One region of the Gluconobacter sp. Dm-74 genome, then DNA from elsewhere that is predicted to be linked to it. Evidence: riboswitches for the same ligand, from Rfam matches in the RefSeq annotation. Region 1 holds a riboswitch; the other holds the start of a gene.
The links. A riboswitch is a leader RNA that binds a small molecule or an ion and turns the genes downstream of it on or off. The one in region 1 is predicted to bind thiamine pyrophosphate.
Positions count from the first base shown of each region.

Region 1 (5,744 bases):
CCGAACCGGATGCCCGCACGCCGCAGAGCGTCAAAATCGGCGGTCTCCATGTCTTCCTGCCCGAGATGGACGAAATCGCACCCCAGTTCCAGCGCCAGACGCCAGTAATCATTGATGACAAGCTGCGCGCCATGAATGGCGCAGAGTGCCCGGGCATGGCGGATCTGACGGCGAAGCTCTGCATCCGGCTTGTCCTTCAGCCGAAGCTGGACCAGACGCACGCCACAGGGCAGCAGCGTTTCAAGGAGCGAAACGTCCCCCACCAGAAGATAAAACGGATCAAGCGTCATCATACCAACTCCGCCAGACCGAAAACCGGGGTTGAGGCGCAGGCCATGTCCCGTCTGGGCATCAGCCCGGCCTCGAACGCTTCCCGCCCCGCCTGAATAGCGCGACCGAACGCCCGCGCCATGGCCGTCGGGTCCACGGCCTTGGCCACCGCCGTATTGAGCAGAATGGCGTCCAGCCCCATCTCCATGGCCTGTGCCGCCTGACTGGGCGCACCAATCCCCGCATCCACAACCAGCGGAATACCGGTGAAATGCGCCCGCATGGTCCGCAGACCCTCAGGATTGCGCAGCCCCTGCCCCGATCCGATCGGCGCGCCCCACGGCATCAGCACCTTGCATCCGGCTTCCAGAAGTTTTTCCCCCACGATCAGGTCTTCGGTCGTGTAGGGAAATACGTCGAACCCCTCCGCGCACAGCACGCGCGCGGCTTCGACGAGCGCGAACGGGTCCGGCTGGAGTGTGTCGGCATGGCCGATGACTTCCAGTTTGATCCACGACGTTCCAAACACTTCGCGCGCCATGCGGGCCGTGGTGACGGCTTCGCGGGCCGTATGGCACCCGGCAGTGTTTGGCAGCAGGCGACAGCGGCTTTCGGACAGGATGTTCCGGAACGCCGCCCCCGCAGCGCCTTCCCGCCGCAGCGACACCGTGATGATTTCCGCGCCGGACGCCTCGATCGCCTCCAGCAGGACTGCGGGCGACGGATACTGAGCCGTCCCGAGCATCAGCCGCGACGTCAGATCAACGCCATAAAACATGTCAGCCCCCCTGCATCGGAGACAGGACTTCGACCTTCATGCCCTCGTCCAGACGGGTTGCATCACGCATGGAACGGGCAATGAAATCACCATTCAAGGCCGTCGCCACGCAGGGGGCATCGAAACCCTGTTCGGTCAGCAGGTCGGCCAGCGTCAGGGCCTGTGTCCTGATGACCTCGCCGTTCAGATCAATCCGCATGGGCATAAACCTCCGCAAGTTCTGCCGCCAGTTTCTCGGCGCAGACGGGCGCCATGAGGAAACCGTGGCGGTACATCCCGTTGACGTAACTCCGCCCCCCGACATGACGCACTGCCGGAATATTGTCCGGAAAAGACGGGCGCAGCCCCGCGCCCAGTTCAAGGATTTCAGCCTCGGCAAAGCCCGGATGAAGCGTATAGGCCGCCGAAAGCAGTTCCATCGCTGCCCGCGCCGTCACCGGCCCCGGACGGGCACTTTCCACCATGGTCGCCCCGATCATGTACCGATCCCCATCCCTTGGCACGACGTAACAGGGAAAGCGCGGATGCAGCAGCCGGACCGGCCGCGTCAGCGTTACGTCCGGGGCATGCACGATCAGCATTTCCCCTCGCACGCCACGCAGATCGACGAGACTGTCCCGCGATGCCAGCCCCCGGCAGTCCACGACATGACCGCGCGGGGCACCCGACCGGAAGGCTGCGCCTTTCGCCAGCAGGCTGTCGCGCAGGCTGGCGAGCGCTTTGCGGGGGTCCAGATGCGCTTCGGTCGGGAAAAACAGTCCGCGTGCAAACCGCCCCTCCAGATCCGGCTCCAGATCGCCGGGGACGACCCAGTCGTGCTGCTGCGTGGCGCGCGCAAAACGATCCAGTTCGGCCCCGTCCCGCGGCGGGGCGACAACGAGCGTGCCACGCCGTGTGACGTCCGGAACATGAGCCGCCCACCAGTCCACCGCCGCCTGCCCCTGTGCCACGATCAGGTCGGGCGCGCTTTCCCCCTCGCAGAACGGGGCCAGCATTCCCCCCGCAAACCGCGATGCCGCCTCTGGACTGCCCTCCGGGACGATGACTTCCACGTCAAGACCCCGGTCGGAAAGGGCCGTGGCGCAACACAGCGCCGCTACCCCCTCCCCCAGGACGGAATGGATCATTCCGCCGGTTCCGTCACGGGAACATAAAGCTCGCCGCCTTCCCGGAACTTCCCGGCCATTTCTTCCATTCCGGCCTGCTTTTCTGCTTCCGCCCGGATGTCATGGGAAATCTTCATCGAACAGAATTTCGGCCCGCACATCGAGCAGAAATGCGACACCTTGTGCGCCTCTTTCGGGAGGGTCTCATCATGCATGGACCGCGCCGTATCGGGGTCCAGACCCAGATTGAACTGGTCTTCCCACCGGAACTCGAACCGCGCGCGAGACAGCGCATCGTCACGCATCTGCGCGCCCGGATGCCCCTTCGCCAGATCCGCCGCATGGGCTGCGAGCTTGTAGGTGATAACGCCGGTTTTGACGTCATTGCGGTCCGGCAGACCCAGATGTTCCTTGGGCGTCACATAACAGAGCATCGCCGTGCCGAACCAGCCGATCATGGCCGCACCAATGGCGGAGGTGATGTGATCGTAACCCGGCGCAATATCGGTCGTTAGTGGGCCAAGCGTGTAGAACGGTGCCTCGTGGCAGTGCTCAAGCTGCTTGTCCATGTTGGCCTTGATCTTGTGCATCGGCACATGGCCCGGCCCTTCGATCATGACCTGACAGTCCTTCGCCCAAGCGATTTTCGTCAGTTCGCCAAGGGTTTCCAGTTCCGCGAACTGCGCGGCGTCATTGGCATCCGCAATCGAACCGGGGCGCAGGCCGTCGCCCAGCGAGAACGAGACGTCATAACGGCGACAGATGTCGCAGATTTCATCGAAGTGCTCGTACAGGAAGCTCTCGCGATGATGATGCAGGCACCATTTCGCCATGATGGAGCCACCACGGGAAACGATGCCCGTCACGCGGCGGGCCGTCAGCGGGATCATGTGCAGACGGACACCGGCGTGGATGGTGAAATAATCCACCCCCTGCTCCGCCTGTTCGATCAGTGTGTCGCGGAAGATTTCCCAAGTCAGGTCTTCCGCAATTCCGCCGACCTTCTCCAGCGCCTGATAGAGCGGCACCGTCCCGATCGGCACAGGCGCGTTGCGGATGATCCAGTCGCGGATGTTGTGAATGTTACGGCCCGTCGAGAGATCCATGACCGTATCCGCGCCCCAGCGGATGGACCACACCATTTTCTCGACTTCTTCTTCCATTGAAGACGTCACAGCCGAGTTGCCGATATTGGCATTGATCTTCACGAGGAAGTTCCGACCAATAATCATCGGTTCGAGTTCGCGATGATTGATATTGGCGGGAATGATGGCACGACCCGACGCAATTTCCTGCCGCACGAATTCCGGCGTTACGAAATCCGGAATACTGGCTCCGAAATCCTCGCCGTCGCGCGCCTCTTTCAGGGCTTCCGTCCGGCCGATATTCTCGCGGATGGCGACGAATTCCATTTCCGGCGTGATGATCCCCGCACGGGCATAGGCCATCTGTGTCACCGCGCGGTCTCCAACAGCCCGCAGAGGACGGCGCTGCTGCGGAAAGCTCGGTGTCAGCCGGTCCCCCTGTGCAAAACCGTTATCAGCTGCCGTGATCGTGCGCCCCTCATACTCTTCCACGTCCCCACGATCGCGAAGCCAGTTGCCCCGGCTGTCCGACAGGCCTTTTGCGATGTCGATGCTGACGGAGGGATCGGTATAAGGGCCTGAACTGTCATAGACATTCAGCGGACATTCACCCGAAACTGCAATCTGCCGCAGCGGAACCGCGATGTCGTGATGCACGCCACGGACATGGATTTTGCTGGAGGCCGGCAGAGGGCCGGTCGTAATAGCGGGAATGGAAGCGTTCATGTGGTGTCTCCTCAAGCGCACTCGAAAAGACCCAAGAAACGTGAGGCAGAAAGGGAGCCGCTGCCCCCAGTGCCCTAACGGACACGGAAAAGGCCAGATCGGCCCGAGAGGGACATGCCCTCCGGTCTTCCTACGCCAGCATCAACTGGGTCAGGTTCAAAGGGTCGCCTCACCGTGGCGCCGGTTTCCCGACGTCACCAATTGGCCTCTCAGTCCCCTGGGCGGGACTCCCCTGACAGGAAGCGACAGTGCTGGAGAAGCGTCAGAAGATCAAGAGCAGAGTGCGTCTGCCATGCTCTTATGGTTCTGCAGCATGAGTGGGAGAATTATCTGACCACATATCTCGATGGATCTTCCATTTGCCATCCTGCTTGAGCAAAACGATCGTCTGTTTGCCGCGCTCAATCACCTGACCTTTGGTATCAAGCATCCTGATTTGAGAAAGGCTGGTTGCAGCGTTTTCGCCACCATAAATCTCGTAGTGATCGAATGTGGCACCGCCAACGAGATCAGGCCGCAAGGTCTTCTCAAAATAAGCAAGAATGGCAGCGCGGCCGGAAATTGGGTCTGCGTTGGGGGGCAGCAGTCTGGCGTCATCAGTGTAGAGGCGCGAAATTGCCTTAAGATCACCCTTGGCGAGATCGGCAGCAAACTGCTCGGTCACAGCCTTCACGGCAGCCGCATCCGGCGATTGCGTGCTGGCCGCCATGGCAGGCGCGCATTGCAGAACGAGCGCCATCGAGGCGCCGAGAAAAGAAGCGAACGGTTTTGTAAATGTCATGACGAATGTCCCGGTGATAAAAAGTCGTTGAAGCGATCGGTCCTGTATTTCAAAGCTGCGAACAACCGCCATCGACCACCAGTTCTGTGCCGACGACATATTGGGATTCGTCGCTTGCGAGGTAGAGAACTGCAGCGGCGATTTCTTCAGCCCGGCCCATGCGTCCAAGAGGAACGCTCGCAGCGAACTGGGTTTTAAAGTCTTCCACTTCGGCTTCAGAAAGACCGATCTTGTTCAGAAGCGGCGTTTCGATCCCGCCGGGTGCGACCGCGTTGACGCGGATTTTGCGACCGAGCAGCTCATAGGACCAGCTCCTCGCGAAAGACCGGACTGCCGCTTTGGCGGCGGCGACCAGCGACAGGCCGTGTTTGCCGGTCTGGTCGATAAACGAGGTCGTCAGAATAACGGATGCCCCCTCACGCAGTACGGGGAGTGCCGCCTGCATCGTGAACACGGCGCCTTTGACACTGACATCCATGACCTCGTCATACTGACGTTCATCAATGGACTGTAATGGTGTCGGAATGACGTAACCGGCATTTACAAACAGAATATCAAGCCCGCCTAATGCCTTCTTGACCTTGTCCACAACGGAAATCATGGCGTCGACAGACCGCACATCGGCCGCCAGAACCAGCGCCTCTCCGCCCAGTTCTGCACGCACATCGGCAAACCGGGTTTCATCGCGCCCCGTGACAGCAACGCGCGCTCCTTCTGCGACAAACCGCTTTGCAGTCGCAAGGCCGATACCGCTCGTACCGCCCGTGATGAGGGCAGTTTTTCCCGAAAGTCTCATATCAGATCCCCATATTAGAAAAACGTGACAAGCGTCCCGGACGCGATCACCGTTCCCGTTGATCCTATCAAAACGGGTTATGACCTAAAGGACTTATTTCCCTCTCTTTAAGACATATCGCCTTGCTATCCACATATGGCGCAAAACAAGGGAAATAGGTCCTTTTGGAAATCCCCTTAGGGCACTACGTCTCAAGACCGTC
Region 1 covers NZ_JAERLX010000006.1:71,037-76,780, reverse strand. The annotation lists gene JK208_RS10130 (thiamine phosphate synthase) at 1-293, opposite strand, end outside; gene JK208_RS10125 (thiazole synthase) at 290-1,048, opposite strand; gene thiS (sulfur carrier protein ThiS) at 1,050-1,247, opposite strand; gene JK208_RS10115 (FAD-dependent oxidoreductase) at 1,237-2,175, opposite strand; gene thiC (phosphomethylpyrimidine synthase ThiC) at 2,172-3,965, opposite strand; TPP riboswitch at 4,076-4,209, opposite strand; gene JK208_RS10105 (SgcJ/EcaC family oxidoreductase) at 4,264-4,818, opposite strand; gene JK208_RS10100 (SDR family oxidoreductase) at 4,796-5,542, opposite strand.

Region 2 (5,744 bases), on a different contig from region 1:
TGAAGGTCAGATCACCTTCCTTCACAATCTCCAGCCCGGCACAGATGGTTCCGATCGTCTCATCCTGCACACGGCGAATCCGCTCGCTGCGGCCGGACAGTTCCTTCTGGATCTGCGCCGCACCGCGCGCTTCTTCCGCCGAATTTTCCTGAAGGGCCAACTGTTTCTGACTGTTCTCCCGGAACAACTGGAGAGAGCGTGCCAGCCGCCCCGCACAGTCATGGTGATGAAGGCACGGAATGGTGATGTTGAGAGCACCAGCCGCGACCTTCTCCGTCGCCGCCGTAATCTGCTCGAACGGTACGGCAATCACATGAATGGCGAACCGGGCGATCAGAAGTGTCAGTCCAACCTGAAACAGCAGCCCCATGCACTGCGACAGCATCTGTTCATGCTGGTAATGAACAAACAGACGATCGCAAAGCTGTTCGACAGCAAACTGTACTACGGCGATCAGAACAAGAAGCGCAAACAGCACCTTGATTTTCTGCCGGACATAGGCCGTTTTTTCAATCCAGTTGAGCATGATCGCCTTTATTGACCTCAGGTCTCACGCCCCGTTCAGGCACTGGCGTGATGTTTTTTGAAAACTATACATGTCGTTATTAATAAAGAATGAAGAATACTCTCGAAATTGTTTGCAACACTTCCCCTGCACGGCCCTGACAGAATCTGCTCATATTGACAATTTTCCGTCCCCGGAGGATTGCTGACGTTTCACCGTGGGGAGCCCCGACAAGGGGCTGAGATTCTGCTGGCATGACGCTTGTCCGTCATAGGGCGCAGTGACCCATTGAACCTGATCCAGTTCACACTGGCGGAGGGATGGTGGTCGCTGCCTGCCGGACGCATTTTCACGAACCCGCCAGCCAGCAGCTTGAACCCTTCCTGCCAGCGCTGAACTTTCATTGCTTGCAGGCGAGGCGTTTTCCATCATGGCCCACGGACACTCCGGAGACTCTGCGGTCCCCCGCCTGCGGTATCATGGCATCCTGCCCGCCCTGATCGGCACCACGGTCTGCCTGTCCGTCGCCCACGCGGCCGATACGACCAAATCGCCAACGCATCACACAGCACCCGCTCCTTCGGCCGCGACTGCACCGCGCCCGGCACCAGCCGAACATATTGTCGTTCACCGGCTTGCGGACAGCGCCCCCGGAAACCAGCCGGGAGGCGGCCTGATCCATCTGCAGGACGGCGTGAAATCCGTCAGTACGGTCAGTCAGGATTTCATTTCCAAACAGGCCCCGATGGCCACGGCCTTTCAGCTCGCGTCCATGCTGCCCGGCGCCAATGTATCCTCGTCCGATCCGATGGGATTTTCTCCCAATACCGATATCACCGTCCGAGGGCTCGATAACAGCGCCATCGGTTATGTGCTCGAAGGCATGCCGCTGAACGATGTGGCCGCCTATTCCGGCACGCCCAGCCAGTTCGCAGACAGTGAGAACTATCAGGAAATTGCCCTGTCGCAGGGCTCGGCCGATCTGGACAGCCCGGTCCTGAACGCCGCGGGGGGGTTAATGAACCTGACCTTCCGCGACCCTGCCAAAAAAGCAGGCGGCGACGCCAGCGTGTCTTACGGATCCTACAACACCAACCGCGAATTCATCCGCCTCGACACCGGCGATATCGCCCATACTGGAATCCGCGGCTTCGTCTCCTACTCCCACGGCGCGACCGACAACTGGCGCGGGCCCGGACGCGACGAAAAGCAGCATGTCGATTTCAAGTTTCTCAAGGAATGGGGGCAGGGCAACCGCGCCAGCCTTATCGGCACCTTCAACACAACCATCACAAGCTGGTATCCCGAGCCCACGATGGACACATGGAAATCGGACGGGATCAAAGGCCAGAACAACCTGCTGGCCCATTATGACAGCAGCAATCCGGAAAACGGCGCAAATTACTGGCGTCTGTGGCGGGACGGAGAGCGCACACTTTATGGCGGCGCTCCGGTCCATCTGACCCTGACCGACCATCTGACGCTGGACGTCACACCCTACGCGCAGCTTGCCTATGGCAACTGGCCGGGCGGAAGCACCCTGTCCGAAACCGGACTCTATCAGGGCACGCAGGCCCTGTCGGACACGCTGAACCTCCCCGGCGCGCAGGACGGCGTGGGCGTGGTCCGCGCGGATTACACCCAGCGCAGCTACCGCTCGGGCTTTACCAGCGCGCTTCACTATAAAACCGACTGGAACGATTTCGTCCTCGGGTACTGGTACGATTACGGTGACGACAACGAGCAGCAGCCCTTCACGGCGGTCCAGACCAACGGCTATGCGCCGGACATCTGGGCGCAAAACGGCCGCGACGTGATCCGCCTGTCCAACGGCGAACGCCTTCTGGGCGGCAGCTTTCACACCATTTCACAGACCAACGCGCTGTTCATCGGCGACCACATGTCTCTGCTGCATGACCATCTGGCCATAGACCTCGGGTTCAAGGCCGTCATGATGAGCCGCGATGGCACGAACAGCATGCCGGGCCCGCAATATCATGTCGGTTCCAACAGCATGGAGCCCCTGCCCCGCCTTGGCGTCCGCTGGCGCATTGACGCGGAAAACCAGATCTTCTTCAACGCCACGACCAATTTCCGCGCCCCGGACCAGAGCGCGCTGTACAACACCTATGACCCCTCTTCGGGCGAAATGTACGGAACCGGATCGGCTGACGTCCGGAACGAATATTCCATTTCCGAAGAACTGGGATACCGCCGCACGGGGCGCTGGATCATCGGTAGCCTGACGCTGTTCAACTACAACTTCACCAACCGCCAGGTTTCCACGCAGGCCGTCCAGAACGGCTCCATTGTCAGCACGACGATGAATGCGGGTGGCCAGACCTCACGCGGCGTGGACGTGGAAATCGGCCTGCGCCCCTGGCATCATTTCAGCCCCTATGTCTCAGGCGAGTACCTGCATGCCACGATCGACAACGACCTGATGTCGGGCGGCGACCTGCTGCGCACCCGTGGCCGCATCGCCGTGCGCAGCCCGACGCTTCAGGCCGCGGCCGGGTTGAGCTACGATGACGGGCATATCTTCGGTGTCGCCACCGTGCATTACACCGGCCACCAGTACGCGACGTTCACGAACGACGAGCGCGTTTCGGATCACACGACCGGCGATCTCGCCATCGGCTACCGCTTTTCGGACCATATCCATCTGCATCAACCGACCCTGCGGATGAACTTCATCAACATCACGAACGAACACTATCTTTCCGGCGTGGCGAGCCCGACCATGAATGCGAAAGACACAACCGGCGTGTATGGCACTACCATCGCCGGAAGTGCCCCAAGCTACTTCATCGGTGGCGGGTTTGCGGCCCTGTTCACCGCTTCGACGGGGTTCTGAGCATGGCGGAGGCTTCCGGACAGTTCGGCGTCAATGGTCCCGAAAGCAGGCGGGACTGGCCCGCACTGTCCGACGCAGAGGCTCGCAATGTCCTCTCCCGTTTTCCGCTTCCTTCCCCCGCAAGACAGGTCATTTGGCACGGACGACGCCCCTTTTCCTCCACGGGCGTCGTTCTGCTGGAGAATGGAAGCCGCGTTTTCCTCAAACGCCACGATCATTGCCTGCGCGATGCGACAGCCCTTGCGGAAGAACACCGCTTCATCACACATCTGGCTGAACAGGGCGTGCCGGTCGGCCAGACATGGCGCACCAAAAGCGGGGAGGCTGCACTCGATCTCAACGGATCCGCCTACGAAGTTTTTTCCATCATGCCCGGCCATGATTTGTACGAGACCGTGCAGTCCTGGGAACCGTTCCACAACGCCCGACACGCCTTTTCCGGCGGGCAGCGTCTGGGCCAGCTTCACGCGGCGTCCAGAAGCTTCGACGCCCCTGCGCGCCCTTCCCGCCGCCCGCTCCTCTCCACCTTCGAGGTCATCACATCTTCCGACCTGATGACCGGGCTGGAACGCTGGCTCCCACATCAGGCCGGGCTTGCCGAAGCCTTGACACACCACCGCTGGCGCGACGATCTCCCGCAGGCCCTCCTGCCCTTTCATGAACGACTGAAGCCACATCTCGGCACATTCCAGCCCCGCTGGGGCCATGGCGACTGGCACCCGTCAAACCTGTTCTGGACCGGCACCGGACCGGAAGCGCAGGTCTGCGGTATTCTTGATTTCGGCATGTCGGACCGCACCTGCGTCGCTTACGACCTCGCTGTCGCCATCGAGCGCACCGCTATCGCGTGGCTCGATCCCGAAAACAACTGTCCTGTCAGTCTCGACCGCCTCGAAGCCTTCCTGTCAGGCTATCGGACACACTATGCCCTTTCGGCGGAAGAACGCCGTCTGGTGCCGCTTTTCCTGCCTCTCGTTCACGTCGAATATGCCCTGTCCGAAGTCGCGTATTACGAAACACTCGTTCACGACAGAGCCGGGGTAAAAGCCGCCTATACGGACTATCTTCTGGGCCACGCCCACTGGTTCTCGTCCCCCACAGGCCAGCAGTTCCTGTACAAGCTGACGCATCTTCTCCAGACGGCGCCATGTCCCTGATCGAAATTCTGGGCGCCGTCCTCAGCGCGCTGGCCGTCTGGCTGACATCGCAGCGCAGCATGATCTGCTGGCCCGTGTCTCTGGCCGCGACAGGGCTGTATTCCTGGATTTTCCTTCACGCTAGGCTGTACGCCGATGCCGGGCTTCAGATCGCATTCTGCCTGTATGTCGTCTACGGCTGGCAGCACTGGCGCCAGATGGCGAAACCGGATGGTAGGATCCAAGTCCGCCGTCCGACACGCCCCACACTTCTGAAAGGGCTGCTCTGCGGCGCGACGGGAAGTGCTGTCTGGGCGTTCGTCCTTGCCCGCTTCACCAACGATCCCACCCCCATCATGGACGCCACTCTCACGGCCTACAGCATTCTCGCCCAGTACTGGGATACCATGCGCTATCGCGAAACCTGGCTGCTATGGATCGTGGTGGACAGCGCCTATGTGGCCCTGTTCATCAGCCGTGGCCTTTATCCGACAGCCCTGCTCTATGCCGGTTTTGTCGTGCTGGCAGCAAACGGATACCGGCTCTGGAAACCCGAAATTTCTGCCGGAGCGGCATCCGGCCCGCAACCCTGAATAAAAAAACCGCCCTGACAGGTCAGAGCGGCTTTTATCAAGAGAGCATTCAGTTGACCGGTTCATCCTCCGGCAGAGGCTGGATCTGACGCAGCTTGCCGTAGCGGTCATAATAAAAGACTGACGTTCCCCGCCGTTCGGCATAGCCGTCCGGCTGACCGTCCTTCGTCTGGAACAGCAGCCGGAAGGCATCCGGCTGCTCGATCACCTTGTCCCCCGGCGGACGATACCGATACCGGCTAAAATCGGCATGGCTCTTGGGCAGCGACGAGTTGTGATACAGGTCATGCATGCTCGGCTTCTTGGGACCGTCATCCGCATCCTGCGCCACAGCCGTACCAAGGGCCGCGCCTGAAACGGCAAGAACGGCCAGTACTGGGACAATCAACCTGCGCATGATGCTCTCCGGTCAGTGCGTTTGTACGGGCACCTTAGGCGAAACCGTCTTCTGGCTCCACCCACCACCGAGCGCGCGATACAATGTCACAATGTTCTGGAACCGCGCGGCCTTGACCATGATGTCGTTCTGCTGCGCCTGATAGAGGGTGCGCTGCTGCGTCAGGGTGGTCAGATAGCTGTCAATGCCTGCCTTGTAGCGCATGTTGGCCAGATCGAACGCCTGCTGCGACTGCGCCACCAGCTCGTCCATGTGG
Region 2 covers NZ_JAERLX010000003.1:443,559-449,302, reverse strand. The annotation lists gene JK208_RS07575 (methyl-accepting chemotaxis protein) at 1-526, opposite strand, end outside; TPP riboswitch at 714-843, shown strand; gene JK208_RS07570 (TonB-dependent receptor) at 936-3,362, shown strand; gene JK208_RS07565 (phosphotransferase enzyme family protein) at 3,365-4,519, shown strand; gene pnuC (nicotinamide riboside transporter PnuC) at 4,510-5,091, shown strand; gene JK208_RS07555 (hypothetical protein) at 5,141-5,488, opposite strand; gene JK208_RS07550 (efflux transporter outer membrane subunit) at 5,501-5,744, opposite strand, start outside.
Region 2: another riboswitch for thiamine pyrophosphate. It lies ahead of JK208_RS07570 (TonB-dependent receptor); the one in region 1 lies ahead of thiC (phosphomethylpyrimidine synthase ThiC).